DNA from 3 places in the Streptomyces sp. NBC_00328 genome. Region 3 is predicted to be linked to each of the others. Evidence: riboswitches for the same ligand, from Rfam matches in the RefSeq annotation. Region 3 holds a riboswitch; each other region holds the start of a gene.

Region 1 (4,988 bases), 3.7 Mb from region 3:
TCGTGGGCCTCGCCCGTCGTCCGTGCGTGCTCGTGCCCGACCCGTGCGTCCCGGTGCGGCTCAGTCATGACGCGATCCTGCCAGGCACCGCTTTCCACACACCCGCGCGAGCGGGCTTCGGGGCGGCTGCGGGCCGCCAACAGCCCACGGTTGTATGTGATGTGCATCACATGCAACCGAGAGAACGCCCACGGCACCCCGGTCGGACATTTGCCGCGGATCACACCCCGTGGTCGGGTCACTACGGACCGACCGGCGCTCGGACTCCATCGACAGGGTGGCCCTTTCGGGCTTCCGGGCGCTGTGACCACGGCTACAGCCTGCGAGTGACAGGGATCTCACCGCTCAAACCTGCCCCGACCAGGACACTCCACCACGAGCCCCGACCCCAAGCGGAGTACGGAATTCCGAATCCGTTCGAACCCGGCAAGCCTCCCGTCGACGCAAGCGGAATGACGATCCGCTATTCAGGACACCGTCAAGTCCGACTCAGTTCACCTTCCGTTCATCCAGGTTGCCTACGTTCCCCCTGCCACTGACGTCCAACAGAAGCCTGGGTAAATGGAACACATCACGCTCCTCCTCGGAATCGTGATCGTCACCGCTCTCGTGTTCGATTTCACGAACGGTTTCCACGACACCGCCAACGCGATGGCCACCACCATCTCGACCGGCGCACTCAAGCCCAAGGTCGCGGTGGCCATGTCCGCCGCCCTCAACCTTGTCGGCGCCTTCCTCTCGGTGGAGGTCGCCAACACGATCTCCAAAGGCCTCGTCGATGAATCCGGCATCCAGCCAGAAGTGATCTTCGCCGCGCTCGTCGGCGCGATCCTCTGGAACCTGGTGACGTGGCTCGTCGGACTCCCGTCCAGTTCCTCGCACGCCCTCATGGGCGGCCTGGTCGGCGCCACCATCGCCTCCGCCGGTACCGGCGCCGTGCACGGGGACGTCCTGGTCGGCAAGGTGCTCCTGCCCGCCGTCGCTGCCCCGATCGTCGCCGGTCTGGCCGCGATGTTCGCCACCCGCCTGTCGTACAAGCTCAGTGGCAACGCCGACACCAAGGCCACCAAGAAGGGCTACCGCGTCGGCCAGATAGCCTCCGCGGGCCTGGTCTCGCTGGCCCACGGCACCAACGACGCGCAGAAGACGATGGGCATCATCACCCTGGCCCTGGTCGCCGGTGGCGCCGTCGCTCCCGACTCCGACCCGCCGGTCTGGGTCATCCTCTCCGCCGGTCTGGCCATCGCGCTCGGCACCTACCTGGGCGGCTGGCGCATCATCCGCACGATGGGCAAGGGCCTGACCGACCTCCAGCCGCAGCAGGGCTTCGCCGCCCAGACCAGCGCGGCGACGGTCATCCTGGCCTCCTCGCACATCGGTTTCTCCCTCTCCACCACGCACTCGGTCTCCGGGTCCGTGATGGGCGCCGGTCTCGGCCGCAAGGGCGGTGTGGTCCGCTGGTCCACCGCCAAGCGCATGGTCGTCGCCTGGGTCCTCACGCTGCCCGCCGCCGCCCTGGTCGGCGCGCTCGCCGAATGGGTGACCGGTTTCGGCGCCTGGGGCACCACGCTGGTCGCCGTCTTCCTGGTCGGTTCGAGCTTCGCGATCTGGCGCCGCTCGCGCCGCGAGGTGATCGACCACAACAACGTGAACGACACCGAGGAGCCCGCCGGTGTGGTGACCCAGGCCATCGCCGCCGTCACCCCGCCCCCGGCCGGCACCGTGGCCGATGGCCTCACGGCCACCATCCCGGCTCCGGCCGAGCCCGCGGTGAACCCGCCGGCGCCGTCCCGAGTGGCCTGAGAACCGAAGGAAGAAACAGCATGAGCATCGACTGGTCAGCCCTCGGGTCCGTCTTCGGGGTCAGCCTCGGAGTGACCGTGGCCCTCGTCGCCCTCTTCACCCTCGGTGTCGCCGGCCTCTCCAAGAAGGAGTCCGCCCAGGGCGGTTCCGCGGTCGCGGCGGCCACCGGCGCGTACGTCTGCTTCGCGGCCTGCGCCGCGGCGGTGGCGTACGGCATCTCCCTGATCATCACCAAGTAGCCGGCAGGCGCCGCCCGGAACCGGGCTGCCTCCGAGCGGTACCGCGCGTGGGGTGCGGGACGGACCACCGTCCCGCACCCCACGCGTATGCCGTCCCGCCCCCACGCGTATGTGGGCCTGCGCACACTGTCCCTCCGCAGGTCAACAGCCAGTTGACGGCCGTTCTCACCCCGTGGTGGACTGCCGGAGCCAAGTACGGCGGCATGAGAGGAAGCCGGTGCGAATCCGGCGCGGTCCCGCCACTGTCATCGGGGAAGAAACTCCCCGGGAGCCAGGAACTCTCACCGCCGGTCTCGTCGAACCAGGGCGTGGACACCCTGAGTGAGGACATATCGCCATGCGCGGCTGCCCGTTGCCCGTTTCGCTGAGTACGAGGGTTCCGCTCCACCCCACGGCCGGCTGACCGCGTGCGTGCCGATCGCGTCTTCGCGTACGGCGCCGCCGCCGGCCTCCTCGGCGACCTGCTGCTCGGCGATCCCCGCCGAGGGCATCCGGTCGCCGCTTTCGGGCGGGCCGCCGCGACCGTGGAGCGGACACTGTGGCGCGACCACCGCGGGTGGGGCGCGCTGCACACGGCCGTCTGCGTCGGCGGCGCCACCGGACTGGCCGCGCTCGCGAGCCGTACCGTACGCCGCTCCCGTACCGCCTCGGTCGCTCTGACCGCCGCCGCCACCTGGGCAGTCGTCGGAGGCACCTCTCTCGGCCGCGAGGCGCGGGCGGTCGGCGGCGCGCTCGCGGCCGGTGATCTCGACGCGGCCCGGGAGCGGCTGCCGCACCTGTGCGGACGCGATCCGCAGGCGCTGGACGCCGACGGCGTCGCGCGCGCCGTCGTCGAGTCCGTCGCCGAGAACACCTCCGACGCCGTCGTGGGCGCTCTGGTCTGGGGCGCCGTCGGCGGTGTGCCGGGACTCGTCGCCTTCCGCGCCGTGAACACGCTCGACGCGATGGTCGGACACAAGTCCCCCCGCCACCGGCGCTACGGCTGGGCCTCCGCCCGGCTCGACGACGTCGCCGGCTGGCCCGGAGCCCGGCTGACCGCCGTCCTCGCGGCCGTGGCCGGATCCGACCCGCGCGGTGCCGTACGCGCCTGGCGCGCGGACGCCCGCAGGCATCCGAGCCCCAACGCCGGGCCCGTGGAGGCCTCGTTCGCGGGCGCGCTCGGCGTGCGGCTCGGCGGCACCCTCTCGTACGGCGGACGTGTCGAGCACCGTCCCGTGCTCAACGGCGCGGGGCGCGCCGTCCACGTCCACGACATCGAACGGGCCGTACGGCTGTCCCGGCGCGTGGGCTGGCTCGCGCTCGGCGTGAGCGCCGCCGGACGGGTTCTGCTCACCGGAACCGGACGGGTTCCGGCCACCAGGAAGGGGCGCACCGCATGAGCGGCGGGCTGCTGATCGCCGGGACCACCTCGGACGCCGGAAAGAGTGTCGTGACCGCCGGGATCTGCCGGTGGCTGGCGCGCCAGGGCGTCAAGGTCGCGCCCTTCAAGGCGCAGAACATGTCCCTGAACTCGTTCGTGACGCGCGAGGGCGCCGAGATCGGGCGGGCGCAGGCCATGCAGGCGCAGGCCGCCCGCGTGGAGCCGACCGCGCTGATGAATCCCGTGCTGCTCAAGCCGGGCGGCGACCGCACCAGCCAGGTCGTCCTGATGGGCAGGCCGGTGGGCGAGATGAGCGCGCGCGGGTTCTTCGGAACGGCCGGGCCCGCGGAGCGGCCGCCGTCGGCCGAAGCGTCCGCCGCGTCCTCCGCCTCCGCCGGGGACAGGCTGCGCGGGGGACGCCAGGAAGCACTCCTGGCGACCGTCCTCGACTGTCTGGCTCAGTTGCGGGGCACGTATGACGCGGTGATCTGTGAGGGAGCCGGCAGCCCGGCCGAGATCAATCTGCGGCGCACCGACATCGTGAACATGGGGGTGGCGCGGAACGCGGGGCTTCCCGTGCTCGTCGTCGGCGACATCGACCGGGGCGGGGTGTTCGCCTCGTTCTTCGGGACGGTCGCGCTGCTGTCGCCGGAGGACCAGGCGCTCGTCGCCGGGTTCCTCGTCAACAAGTTCCGGGGCGACGTCAGTCTGCTGGAACCCGGCCTCGACATGCTGCACGGCCTCACCGGCCGGCGCTCCTACGGCGTCCTGCCCTTCCAGCACGGTCTGGGCATCGACGAGGAGGACGGCCTGCGCGTCTCGCTGCGCGGTGCGGTCCGGGAATCGGCGGTCTCCTCCCCCGTCGGCGAGGACATCCTGCGGGTCGCCGTCTGCGCGGTCCCGCTGATGTCCAACTTCACCGACGTGGACGCGCTGGCCGCCGAACCGGGTGTCGTCGTGCGGTTCGTGGACCGGCCCGAGGAACTGGCCGACGCGGACCTGGTCGTCGTGCCCGGGACCCGGGGCACCGTGAAGGCGCTCCGGTGGCTGCGCGAGCGCGGCCTCGCGGACGCGATCGCGCGCCGGGCCGCCGAGGGGCGGCCGGTCCTCGGCGTCTGTGGTGGCTACCAGCTCCTCGGAGAGCACATCGAGGACGACGTCGAATCCCGCGCCGGTCATGTCGAGGGTCTCGGACTCCTCCCCGTACGCGTGCGGTTCGAGCGGGAGAAGACTCTGGCACGGCCGGTCGGGGAGGCCCTCGGCGAGCACGTCGAGGGGTACGAGATCCATCACGGAGTCGCCGAGGTGACCGGTGGCGAGGCGTTCTTCTCCGATGAGCACGGGCACAGCCTGGACGGGTGCCGGGCCGGCGCCGTCTGGGGCACGCACTGGCACGGCTCGCTGGAGTCGGACGGTTTCCGGCGGGCCTTCCTGCGCGAGGTGGCCGCCGCCGCGGGCCGCCGCTTCGTACCGGCCCCCGACACGTCGTTCGCGGCGCTGCGCGAGGAGCAGCTCGACCTGCTCGGCGACCTGATCGAGGAACACGCGGACACGGACGCGCTGTGGCGGCTCATCGAGTCCGGCGC
Region 2 (4,988 bases), 1.8 Mb from region 3:
GTGTCGATGCGGCCGGTGCGCAGGTCGGCGCGGGCGGTGCGCAGTTCGGTGGTCTGCGGGAAGGAGCCGATGGTGGTGGTCGGCAGCAGCGGGAGACCGAGGTGGGCCCGCTGGGCCGTGGCGCGCTCGCCGTAGGGCTGGGACCGGCGGGCGTCGGCGTCCGTGACGGCGGCGGCGCGAGCCCGTACCGCGGGGTCGTGCGTGATCGGCGAGTTCGCGCGGGAGGCCAGATCGGCACGGTTGGAGGCGAGTTCGCCCGCGATCGTTCCGGTGCCCTGGGTGAGGCCCTTGGCGAGGGTGACGATCTCCGCCGTCTTCTGGCGGGCGAAGGCGAGCCAGCGCAGGATCTGCGGTTCGATGTCCCGCTCCAGGGCCGCGTCGACCGGGACGTGGAGCAGGGAGCTGGAGGCCGACACGTCGACCCGGTCGGCCAGGCCGAGCAGGGTGCCGAGGGTGGACAGCGACGTGGCCAGGTCGTTCACCCAGATGTTGCGGCCGTTGACCACACCGGCGACCAGGCGTTTGCCGGGCAGGCCGCCGACAGCGGCGAGGCCGTCGAGGTTGGCGGCGGCGGCTTCGGTGAAGTCCAGGGCGAGACCTTCGACCGGAGCCTTGGCCAGTACCGGCAGGGCGTCGCCGAGCCGGTCGAAGTACGAGGCGATCAGGAGCTTCGGCCGGTCGGTGAGCGCGCCGAGCCCGCGGTAGGTGCGCGCCGCGGCGTCCAGCTCGGCCGGGGTCCGGTCCTGGACGAGGGCGGGCTCGTCCAGCTGGACCCACTCCGCGCCCGCCGCGCGCAGGTCGGCGAGGACCTCGGCGTACACCGGCAGCAGCCGGTCGAGGAGGGTGAGCGGGTCGAAGTCCGCCGGCACGCCCGGGGCGGGCTTGGACAGGAGGAGGTAGGTGACCGGGCCGACCAGAACCGGGCGGGCGCTCGGCCCGAGGGCGAGTGCCTCCTTCAGCTCGGTGACCTGCTTGGTGGAGTCGGCCGCGAAGACGGTGTCCGGGCCCAGTTCGGGCACCAGGTAGTGGTAGTTGGTGTCGAACCACTTCGTCATCTCGAGCGGCGCCACGTCCTGGGTGCCGCGCGCCATGGCGAAATAGCCGTCCAGGGCGTCCGAGTCGACCGTGGCGCGGTGGCGGGCGGGGATCGCGCCGACCATGACGGTGGTGTCGAGGACGTGGTCGTAGTACGAGAAGTCGCCGGTCGGCACCTCGTCGATGCCGGCGTCGGCCAGCTCGCGCCAGTTCGTGCGACGCAGTTCGGCGGCGGTGGCGCGGAGGGCGTCGGCGGTGACGCGGCCCTTCCAGTAGCCCTCGATCGCCTTCTTCAGTTTCCGGTTGGGACCCTGGCGCGGGTAGCCGTACACGGTGGCCCGTGCTGCCGCGGCTGCGGGCTTGGTGGTCACGGAGATCTCCTTCGCGAGATGAATCCCTGAGATCCCGGCAACGGGACGCGAGTGCGAAGGGGCGACGAACCGGACGGAAGCGACACGGCTCGGAACAGCGCGGTCATCCGCCGATATGTACGCCGACCCGCCCACGAGGTCACCGGGATGTCCGCGCACGAGTGGTTCGTGCGCGGGCAGCGGGCAGGTCTTCGGACTTGCGGGCACGTCTTCCTGGCGGAGGACACCTACTGGCCGTCGCTTCCCAGACCCTGTTCGTCGGGTCCAGTGCGTATGACGGCGGTCGTTCCCGCTCACCGCTGCGGGGCAGTCCCGGATTCCCACCGGGTTCCCTCTTGCGACGCATCCCGCCTGGCGGACGGGGCGAACCAGCTGCACCAGCCACCCTACGGGGTGACGTGCCGAAGGGGGCGGCACATCCGTGATCCGGACGCTGAGCCGCGAGACCGGAGGCCCGAACGCCACAGGGCGGGACACTTCGCTTCGTGCCGCTGCCTGATGAAGCGTCAGGACACGCTGTCCACCGGGCAGTCGAAACGGTCATCGGGGCCCCAGTGCGTGGCGTTCCTCGCTCCTTGGGAGAGCACCCCGCAGGTCAGGTCCGTGAGCTTGTCTCCGGCGGGGGTGATCTCACGGATGTGGATCTCCTTGTTCGGTGGGTAGTGGTGATCGCTGTCCAGGGTGATGACCCCGGATTCCCCCACGTAGTTGTGGATGCCGGGATCCTGCAGATGGGTGACGAGCGCCCTGGGTGAGAAGCCCGGGTCCGTCGAGACGATGGCGTTCATGGCCTCGGTGAGGATTTCGACGGCGTCGTATCCGAGCGCGGCGTCGTTCTCGGCGGACAGGTGGAAGGTCCGGCCGAACCTCTCACCGAAGGGCCCGTCGGGCAGCGGGAGACTGAACTGGTTGTAGAAGAGCTTCAGCGCGCCGTACTCCTTGCGCATCAGGTCCGGATGCAGGATCACGTCCGGCGCCGGGCTCTCCGCCAGCACCGGTACCGGGGCGACGCGGGCGCGGCAGGCCTGGTCGGTCTGCATGTGCTCGAAGAGGTCCTCCATGACGCTGGAGCGGCCCGCGTACAGGACGAAGCCGCCTGTGCTGTGGACGAGTGTGCAGACGGTGTCGGCGATGGCCCGTGTGGTGCGGCCGTTCTCCATCTCGCCGTACTTCACGAAGTGCACCGGCCCGGTCGAGCGGTAGGCGGTGTCGAACCGGTGGGCGAGGTCGGCGCTGAAGTACTCGTCCTTGGGGTCGTAGACCACGACGGCGGCCGGACCGGAGTCGCTGGGAGCGGGGTCCGTCAGAGCGCGCAGCTGAGGCGAGTGACGGGCGAAGGACGCCATGACCTCGGCGATGCGTGCGTCGGGCGGTGAGAGCTGGAAGTACGACACGGGCGAGTCGCCGTCGACCATGCGCTGGCCCGAGACGCCGGTCCCGAGGACGGTGATGCCCTGGGCTCCCAGTTCGATCGCGGCCTGCTGGGACTCCGGACGGCTCTGGTGGAGACCCATGACGGCCGCGATGTGGTCCCGGCCCGCCCGGTCGACGATCATCTTCGCGACGTCCACAGTGCTTTTGTTGCTCTGGTTCAGGCCGCCGCGCGAGCCGTAGTGGAAGGACTCGCCGGCGTTGGCGACGAGCAGGCGTACGGGCACCTGAGCCTTGAGGCGGCGGCTGTTGACGTTCTCCTGGGCGAGCAGCGCGCCGCGCAGTGTCTGGAAGCCGATGGGCGCGGTGCGCTTGGACGTCGAGCCGACGCTCAGCGGCGCGAAGAAGACGACCGTGCGGTAGGGCCGGTCCGTGTCCACCTTCGCGTTCTGGTGGCCGAGGATCTTCTCCAGCTTTCTCAAGTCCTCGGCGTACTCGCCGTGGGCCAGGTCGCAGCCGTCGTTGCCGTCGGTCAGGCCGACGACCTCTCCGGTACCCACGTGCCGGCAGGAGGCCGCGAGACTTCCGTCGGGGAGGAGTTCCACCAGTTCCCGGGACAGGACGAGGCCGCCCGCGCCCAGCATCACCGCGGCGGTCGCGGCGGCCACCGGACGCCACCAGTCGCGGACAAGGGGAGAACGGAAGTCCACCGTGGCGGGCAGGGGCACCTCCGCCGCCGGGGCGCCGTCGTCCGGGGTACGCGGCAGCGCCAGCACCCGCACCGTGCCGGTGGCGTGGCCGGCGACCGCGGCCGAGAACTGCGCGGTCACCCCGTGACCTGTCGGGCGTGTGCCGACGGCACCTCGCTGCGCGGGCAGCGCCCGAAGGGGCGGACTCGCGGCGTACGGGGGGAGCTCGTCCGTGGCCGCGCCCAGCACCAGCAGCGGACTGCTCTCGATGTCGTGGGCGACCGCGGCGTATGTGTCCAGGAACTCGCGGCAGGCGGATCCCGCGCCGCCCACGGCTGGCAGGAGCACCACGAAGGGCCATGCGCGCCGGGGGCGGAGGCGACTCCACGCACGGGGCCGGGCCGCCTTCGCCAGGTCGCGGATCAACGCGGTGAGCAGGATCTCGCGGACCAGCTCCTCCTCGCGCGACTCCACCGCCTGCGCGGGCTGCGCCGCCTCGTGAGCCAGGGCGAGACGGTGCGTCACCCGCAGGTGCACCGCCGCTTTGAGGAAGCTGCGGCCGGGCACGTCCAGCAAGCGGCTCACCCACGGGTGGCGCCTGTCGACGCGCATGCCGTACCACCGGCGCCACAGCCAGCCGGCCACGACGCTCAGCAGGCGAAACGGAGCGCCCCACCATCCGTCCATGGCCTCGCCGAGCTGCGCGACGGGGAACGCCTCGTGAAACCTCGTGGCGTACGCGTCGCACAGCAGCTTGCGCAGGGCGCGCCGCTGGCCCGCCGCGTCGACTTCCTGGACGGTGGCGCGCAGGACCGAGAGACAGGTGTCGAACTCGGGCAGCCGCAGCGCCCCGGCACCCTCCGGCATGGACTCCCTCAGCTGCTCCGCCACGTCCTCCAGCAGGAGCAGGTGCGGCCCGTCCTCCCGCACGCGGGGCTGGTCGGGCCCTACGTCGCCGACGACCGCGTACGGGGCGAAGTGGGTACCGTCCTGGTGGGCCCCGTCGCCGGAGGACTTGAGGCGCTCCATGTAGTCCAGCACAAGTGGGGTGAGCCCCGGATCCGGCTCCGCGGTGTCCGTGACCGCGCCACCGACCGCCACCCGGGCCAGCAGCAGGGCCGGGAGCCCGTGCTCGCGGGACCGATGCCGACGCGACGAGCCGGCCCGGCGGTCGATGAGGTACGGGTCGAGCACCCGGACGATCCGGTGGAGGTCGGCGGACACGGTCCGGTGTCGCTCGTCGCCGAGGGGTGGACGTGGCAAGTGAAACCTCCAAATGGCATATTTCGAGGGGGTGTTGCGTGAGTCTATGGACGGAATGTGCGGTACAGCGGATTTGCCGCTAGTTGACCGCTAATGAAGTACCGCGTGCGCAGTGCACTCGCATTGCGACCATCCCGCAGGCCGCCCCTCGCCCTGGCCCGTGGCACCGGCGGCGCCGCCACGGATGCACCCGCTCCTTGATGCCTGCTCTCGTCAAGCCCCGCCTCGGGCGCGGGACATCCGTCGACTCTGCGGCGGT
Region 3 (4,988 bases):
CCTCGCGCAGCATGTCGGTCACCTGCTCCTGGAGCCGGTCGTCGAAGAGCTCCGGCTCCTCCTTGCGGACGGTGTCGACGACCTCGAAGGCGAAGCTCATGTGCATCGTCTCGTCGCGGAACACCCAGTTGGTGCCGGTCGCCAGGCCGTGCAGCAGACCCCGGCTGCGGAACCAGTAGACGTACGCGAAGGCCCCGTAGAAGAAGAGCCCCTCGATGCACGCGGCGAAGCAGATCAGGTTCAGCAGGAAGCGGCGGCGGTCGGCCTTGCTCTCCAGCCGGTCCAGCTTCTCCACCGAGTCCATCCACTTGAAGCAGAACTGCGCCTTCTCGCGGATGGAGGGGATGCTCTCGACGGCCGCGAAGGCCGCGGTGCGGTCCTCCGGGTCGGGCAGATAGGTGTCGAGCAGCGTCAGATAGAACTGGACGTGCACGGCCTCCTCGAAGAGCTGACGGCTCAGGTAGAGCCGCGCCTCGGGGGAGTTGATGTGCTTGTACAGCGTCAACACCAGGTTGTTCGACACGATCGAGTCGCCCGTCGCGAAGAACGCGACCAGCCGGCCGATCATGTGCTGCTCACCCGGCGTCAGCTTCGCGAGGTCGGCGACGTCCGAGTGGAGGTCGACCTCCTCGACGGTCCAGGTGTTCTTGATCGCGTCCCGGTAGCGCTCGTAGAAGTCCGGGTAGCGCATGGGACGGAGAGTCAGTTCGAAGCCCGGGTCGAGCAGGTTCTTCTCGGACGCGGCCTTCTCGGACGCGGCCTTCTCCGTGGTGGTGTCGCTCATTACTGGCAGGCCTCGCAGGACTCGGGGTTTTCCAGAGAGCAGGCGACGGCGTCGGGGTCGGCGACCTGCTGGACGGGGATGGTCTTCTCGGGCTGCGCCTGCGCCTGGGCCGCGCGGGCGATGCGCGTCGCCGGGCGGGAGCGCAGGTAGTACGTCGTCTTCAGGCCCGACTTCCAGGCGTAGGAGTACATCGAGGAGAGCTTGCCGATGGTCGGCGTCTCCAGGAACAGGTTCAGCGACTGGGCCTGGTCCAGGAACGGGGTCCGGGCGGCGGCCATGTCGATCAGGCCGCGCTGCGGGATCTCCCACGCCGTGCGGTACAGGTCGCGGACGTCCTGCGGGACCCAGGTGAAGCCCTGCACCGAGCCGCTGGACTCGCGCAGCGCCTCACGGGTCTGCGCGTCCCACACGCCGAGCTTCTTCAGCTCGGCCACCAGGTAGGAGTTGACCTGGAGGAACTCGCCGGAGAGCGTCTCGCGCTTGAACAGGTTCGACACCTGCGGCTCGATGCACTCGTACACGCCCGCGATGGACGCGATGGTCGCGGTCGGCGCGATGGCGAGGAGCAGCGAGTTGCGCATGCCGACCTCGGCGATCCGCTGCCGCAGGGCCGCCCAGCGCTCCGGCCAGTTCAGCTCGACGTCGAAGTGGTCCGGGTGCAGGACGCCACGGGCGGTACGGGTCTTCTCCCAGGCCGGGAGGGGGCCGTTGCGCTCGGCGAGGTCCGCGGACGCCTCGTAGGAGGCGAGCATGATGCGCTCGGCGATCCGGGTGGACAGCGCGCGGGCCTCGGGCGAGTCGAAGGGCAGCCGCAGCTTGAAGAAGACGTCCTGGAGGCCCATCGCGCCGAGGCCCACCGGACGCCACTTGGCGTTGGAGCGGCCCGCCTGCTCGGTCGGGTAGAAGTTGATGTCCACGACACGGTCGAGGAAGGTGACCGCGGTGCGCACGGTCTCGTCGAGGCGCTCCCAGTCGATGTCGTCACCGACGACGAACGCGCCCAGGTTGACCGAGCCCAGGTTGCAGACCGCCGTCTCCCCGTCGTCCGTGACCTCCAGGATCTCGGTGCACAGGTTCGAGGAGTGGACGGTGTGACCCGGCTCCGCCGTCTGGTTGGCGGTGCGGTTGGCGGCGTCCTTGAAGGTCATCCAGCCGTTGCCGGTCTGCGCGAGGGTGCGCATCATGCGGCCGTACAGGTCGCGGGCCGGGATGGTCTTCTTCGCGAGGCCCGCTTCCTCGGCCTTGCGGTACGCGGCGTCGAACTCGTCGCCCCACAGGTCGACCAGCTCCGGCACGTCGGCGGGGGAGAACAGCGACCAGACGCCGTCCTCGTTCACCCGGCGCATGAACTCGTCCGGGATCCAGTGCGCGAGGTTCAGGTTGTGCGTACGCCGGGCGTCCTCACCGGTGTTGTCGCGCAGCTCCAGGAACTCCTCGATGTCGGAGTGCCAGGTCTCCAGGTACACCGCGGCCGCGCCCTTGCGCCGGCCGCCCTGGTTCACCGCGGCGACCGAGGCGTCGAGCGTCTTGAGGAACGGGACGATGCCGTTGGAGTGCCCGTTGGTGCCGCGGATCAGCGAACCGCGCGAACGGATACGGGAGTACGAGAGGCCGATGCCGCCCGCGTGCTTCGACAGGCGTGCCACCTGGTGGTAGCGGTCGTAGATGGAGTCCAGCTCGTCCAGCGGGGAGTCGAGGAGGTAGCAGGACGACATCTGCGGGTGCCGCGTACCGGAGTTGAAGAGCGTGGGGGAGGAGGGGAGGTAGTCGAGGCGGCTCATCAGCCGGTAGAGCGCGGCGACTTCGTCCACCGAGCGGGCGGTGTCGTCCTCGGCGAGGCCGGAGGCCACCCGGAGCATGAAGTGCTGGGGCGTCTCGACGACCTTGCGGGTGATCGGGTGCCGCAGCAGATAGCGGCTGTGCAGCGTGCGCAGCCCGAAGTAGCCGAAACGGTCGTCGCCCTCGGAGTCGGTCAGCGCGTCGAGACGGGCCGTGTGCAGCCGGACGAACTCGGCCGTGCGGTCGGCGATCAGGCCCTCGCGGTGGCCGACGGCGACCGACTCGGAGAAGGTCGTGACGCCCTGGGAGGCGGCCTCCTCGGTGATGGTGATCGCCAGCAGACGGGCGGCCAGCCGGGAGTAGACGGGATCCTCGGAGATGAGACCCGCGGCCGCCTCGGTGGCCAGTTCGCGCAGCTCGGCCTCGTCGGCGCGGGCGGACCGGCCGCGCAGCGCCGCGGCGGCGACCCGGCCGGGGTCGGCGTCGGGGAGGTCGGCGGTGAGACCGGTCAGGGTCCGCAGCAGCGCGGTTCCGGGACCGTCGGTCTCCACCCGGGCCTGCTGCGCGGTCACTGAAGCCGGATCGGCTGGCGCGATGGTCACGTGGGGATCTCCCTGCTCGGCACGGGACCCGGCGGGCAGGAGCGGGGCACACGGGAGCGCTTCAGGGCAGCAGCGCACCACGCGTCCACCGGCCCATTCCGCGAGGCCCGGACGTCGTCGGCACCCGGGCCGGACGGCCGGGGCGCGCTGTCGGCAGGTCCTCGGACTGACACGAGAGCGGGCACGCGGACACGCGAACACGCACAAGTACACCGTTGCGGGACAGTTCCGGATTCGCACCGAATTCCCCTGCGGCGACAGCGACCTTGAGCATACATCTTGTGTCGGGCTTCGGGACTGCCCCCACATCTTGTGTCCGCTTGGTGCCGAAGAGCGCTACGGAGTGTGTCGGAGCGTCAACTCGTAAGTGAGCAGCCGGATGTCGTCGAGCTCCGGAAGCGGGTTCCAGTCGCGGTCGGGCGTGCGGGTGAAGCCCACGCGCTCGTAGAGGCGGTGGGCGCTGTGCATGCTGCCCTGGGTGGACAGCACCACACGCGTACAGCCGCCCTCCAGAGCCCGGGCCCGTCCGACACAGGAGCGTACGAGGGCCTCACCGGCACCCCGGCCGCGTGCCTCCCGGGCGACCGCGAGCATCCGGATCTCGGCCTCCCCGGCGCGCGCGAAGTCGGCCATGGGGCTGCCGTCCGTCACGAAGGTCACACTGCCGAGCACCCGCTCCCCGTCCACGGCGACCAGCACTTCGGCGACGGCCGCGCGCCCCGCGACGTCCCGCAGCTTTCCGAGGTAGGAGTCGCTCTCCCCGAAGTCGAGCAGTCCGTCGCCGAGATAGGCCTCGGCCGTGATCCCGGCCACCGTGGGGTACTCCTCGGGCCGCGCGGGCCGGATGGCGATGTCCATGCGGGTGAGTGTGCCCGACCGGCACGGCGACGGGCCGCCGGTTTTTCACCGGCGGCCCGTCGTTCCCGGCTGTCGCCGGGACCTGCCCCGTGACCCCGCGATCCCGCGGCCAGGACAGGTCTCCGGCTCTCCTAGTGGCTCGCGTCCGCCGTGGCCGGCGGGAGCTCCGTCTCGACGCCTGCGTCGCCCGCGTCGGCCGTGTAGTCCCCGGGCGAGGTCTCGTCCACGCCCTCCGGGGCCTTGAGCGCCCTGAGGGCGAAGGTCAGGACGATGGCCACGGCCACGTTCAGGACGAACGCCGTCAGGCCGATGTAGCCGATCTCCCCGATCCCGGGGATCTCCTTCGAGCTGCCGCCGAAGTGCTTCTGGGTCGGGGAGGCCACTCCGTAGGCGGCGATCGTGCCGTAGAGCATGCCGACCGCCCAGCCGCCCAGCAGCGCCCAGCGGTGGAACCAGCGGGTGAACAGGCCGCCGACCAGGGAGGGGAAGGTCTGCAGGATCCAGATGCCGCCCAGCAGCTGGAAGTTGATCGCGACGGTCTTGTCCATGGTCAGGACGAAGACCAGCGCGCCCACCTTCACCAGGAGCGAGACCAGCTTGGAGACCCGGGTCTCCTGCCGAGGGGTCGCGGCCGGGTTGATGAAGTCCTTGTAGATGTTGCGGGTGAAGAGATTCGCGGCCGCGATCGACATGATGGCCGCCGGGACGAGCGCGCCGATCCCGATGGCGGCGAAGGCGACGCCGGCGAACCAGTCGGGGAACATGTTCTCGAAGAGCTGGGGGATGGCGAGCTGGCCGTTGGTGACCTTGACGCCGGCCGCGATCGCCATGAACCCGAGCAGGGCGAGCAGGCCCAGCATCAGCGAGTACAGCGGCAGGATCGTCGTGTTGCGGCGGATCACCTCCCGGCTGCGGCCGGACAGCGTCGCCGTGACCGAGTGCGGATACATGAACAGCGCCAGCGC

What was found. Region 3 has a riboswitch for cobalamin ahead of OG485_RS28350 (ribonucleoside-diphosphate reductase subunit alpha). Riboswitches for the same ligand answer to the same signal wherever they lie in the genome.
Region 1: another riboswitch for cobalamin. It lies ahead of OG485_RS12170 (cobalamin biosynthesis protein); the one in region 3 lies ahead of OG485_RS28350 (ribonucleoside-diphosphate reductase subunit alpha).
Region 2: another riboswitch for cobalamin. It lies ahead of metE (5-methyltetrahydropteroyltriglutamate--homocysteine S-methyltransferase); the one in region 3 lies ahead of OG485_RS28350 (ribonucleoside-diphosphate reductase subunit alpha).

Annotation. Positions count from the first base shown of each region.
Region 1 covers NZ_CP108013.1:2,769,200-2,774,187, forward strand. Annotated here, with positions in the region: gene OG485_RS12155 (class II aldolase/adducin family protein) at 1-68, opposite strand, end outside; gene OG485_RS12160 (inorganic phosphate transporter) at 562-1,803, shown strand; gene OG485_RS12165 (hypothetical protein) at 1,824-2,042, shown strand; cobalamin riboswitch at 2,202-2,342, shown strand; gene OG485_RS12170 (cobalamin biosynthesis protein) at 2,450-3,421, shown strand; gene OG485_RS12175 (cobyric acid synthase) at 3,418-4,988, shown strand, end outside.
Region 2 covers NZ_CP108013.1:8,191,374-8,196,361, forward strand. Annotated here, with positions in the region: gene metE (5-methyltetrahydropteroyltriglutamate--homocysteine S-methyltransferase) at 1-1,406, opposite strand, end outside; cobalamin riboswitch at 1,572-1,794, opposite strand; gene OG485_RS35865 (ABC transporter substrate-binding protein) at 1,913-4,729, opposite strand.
Region 3 covers NZ_CP108013.1:6,433,943-6,438,930, forward strand. Annotated here, with positions in the region: gene OG485_RS28345 (ribonucleotide-diphosphate reductase subunit beta) at 1-784, opposite strand, end outside; gene OG485_RS28350 (ribonucleoside-diphosphate reductase subunit alpha) at 784-3,165, opposite strand; cobalamin riboswitch at 3,301-3,449, opposite strand; gene OG485_RS28355 (GNAT family N-acetyltransferase) at 3,502-4,023, opposite strand; gene mctP (monocarboxylate uptake permease MctP) at 4,155-4,988, opposite strand, start outside.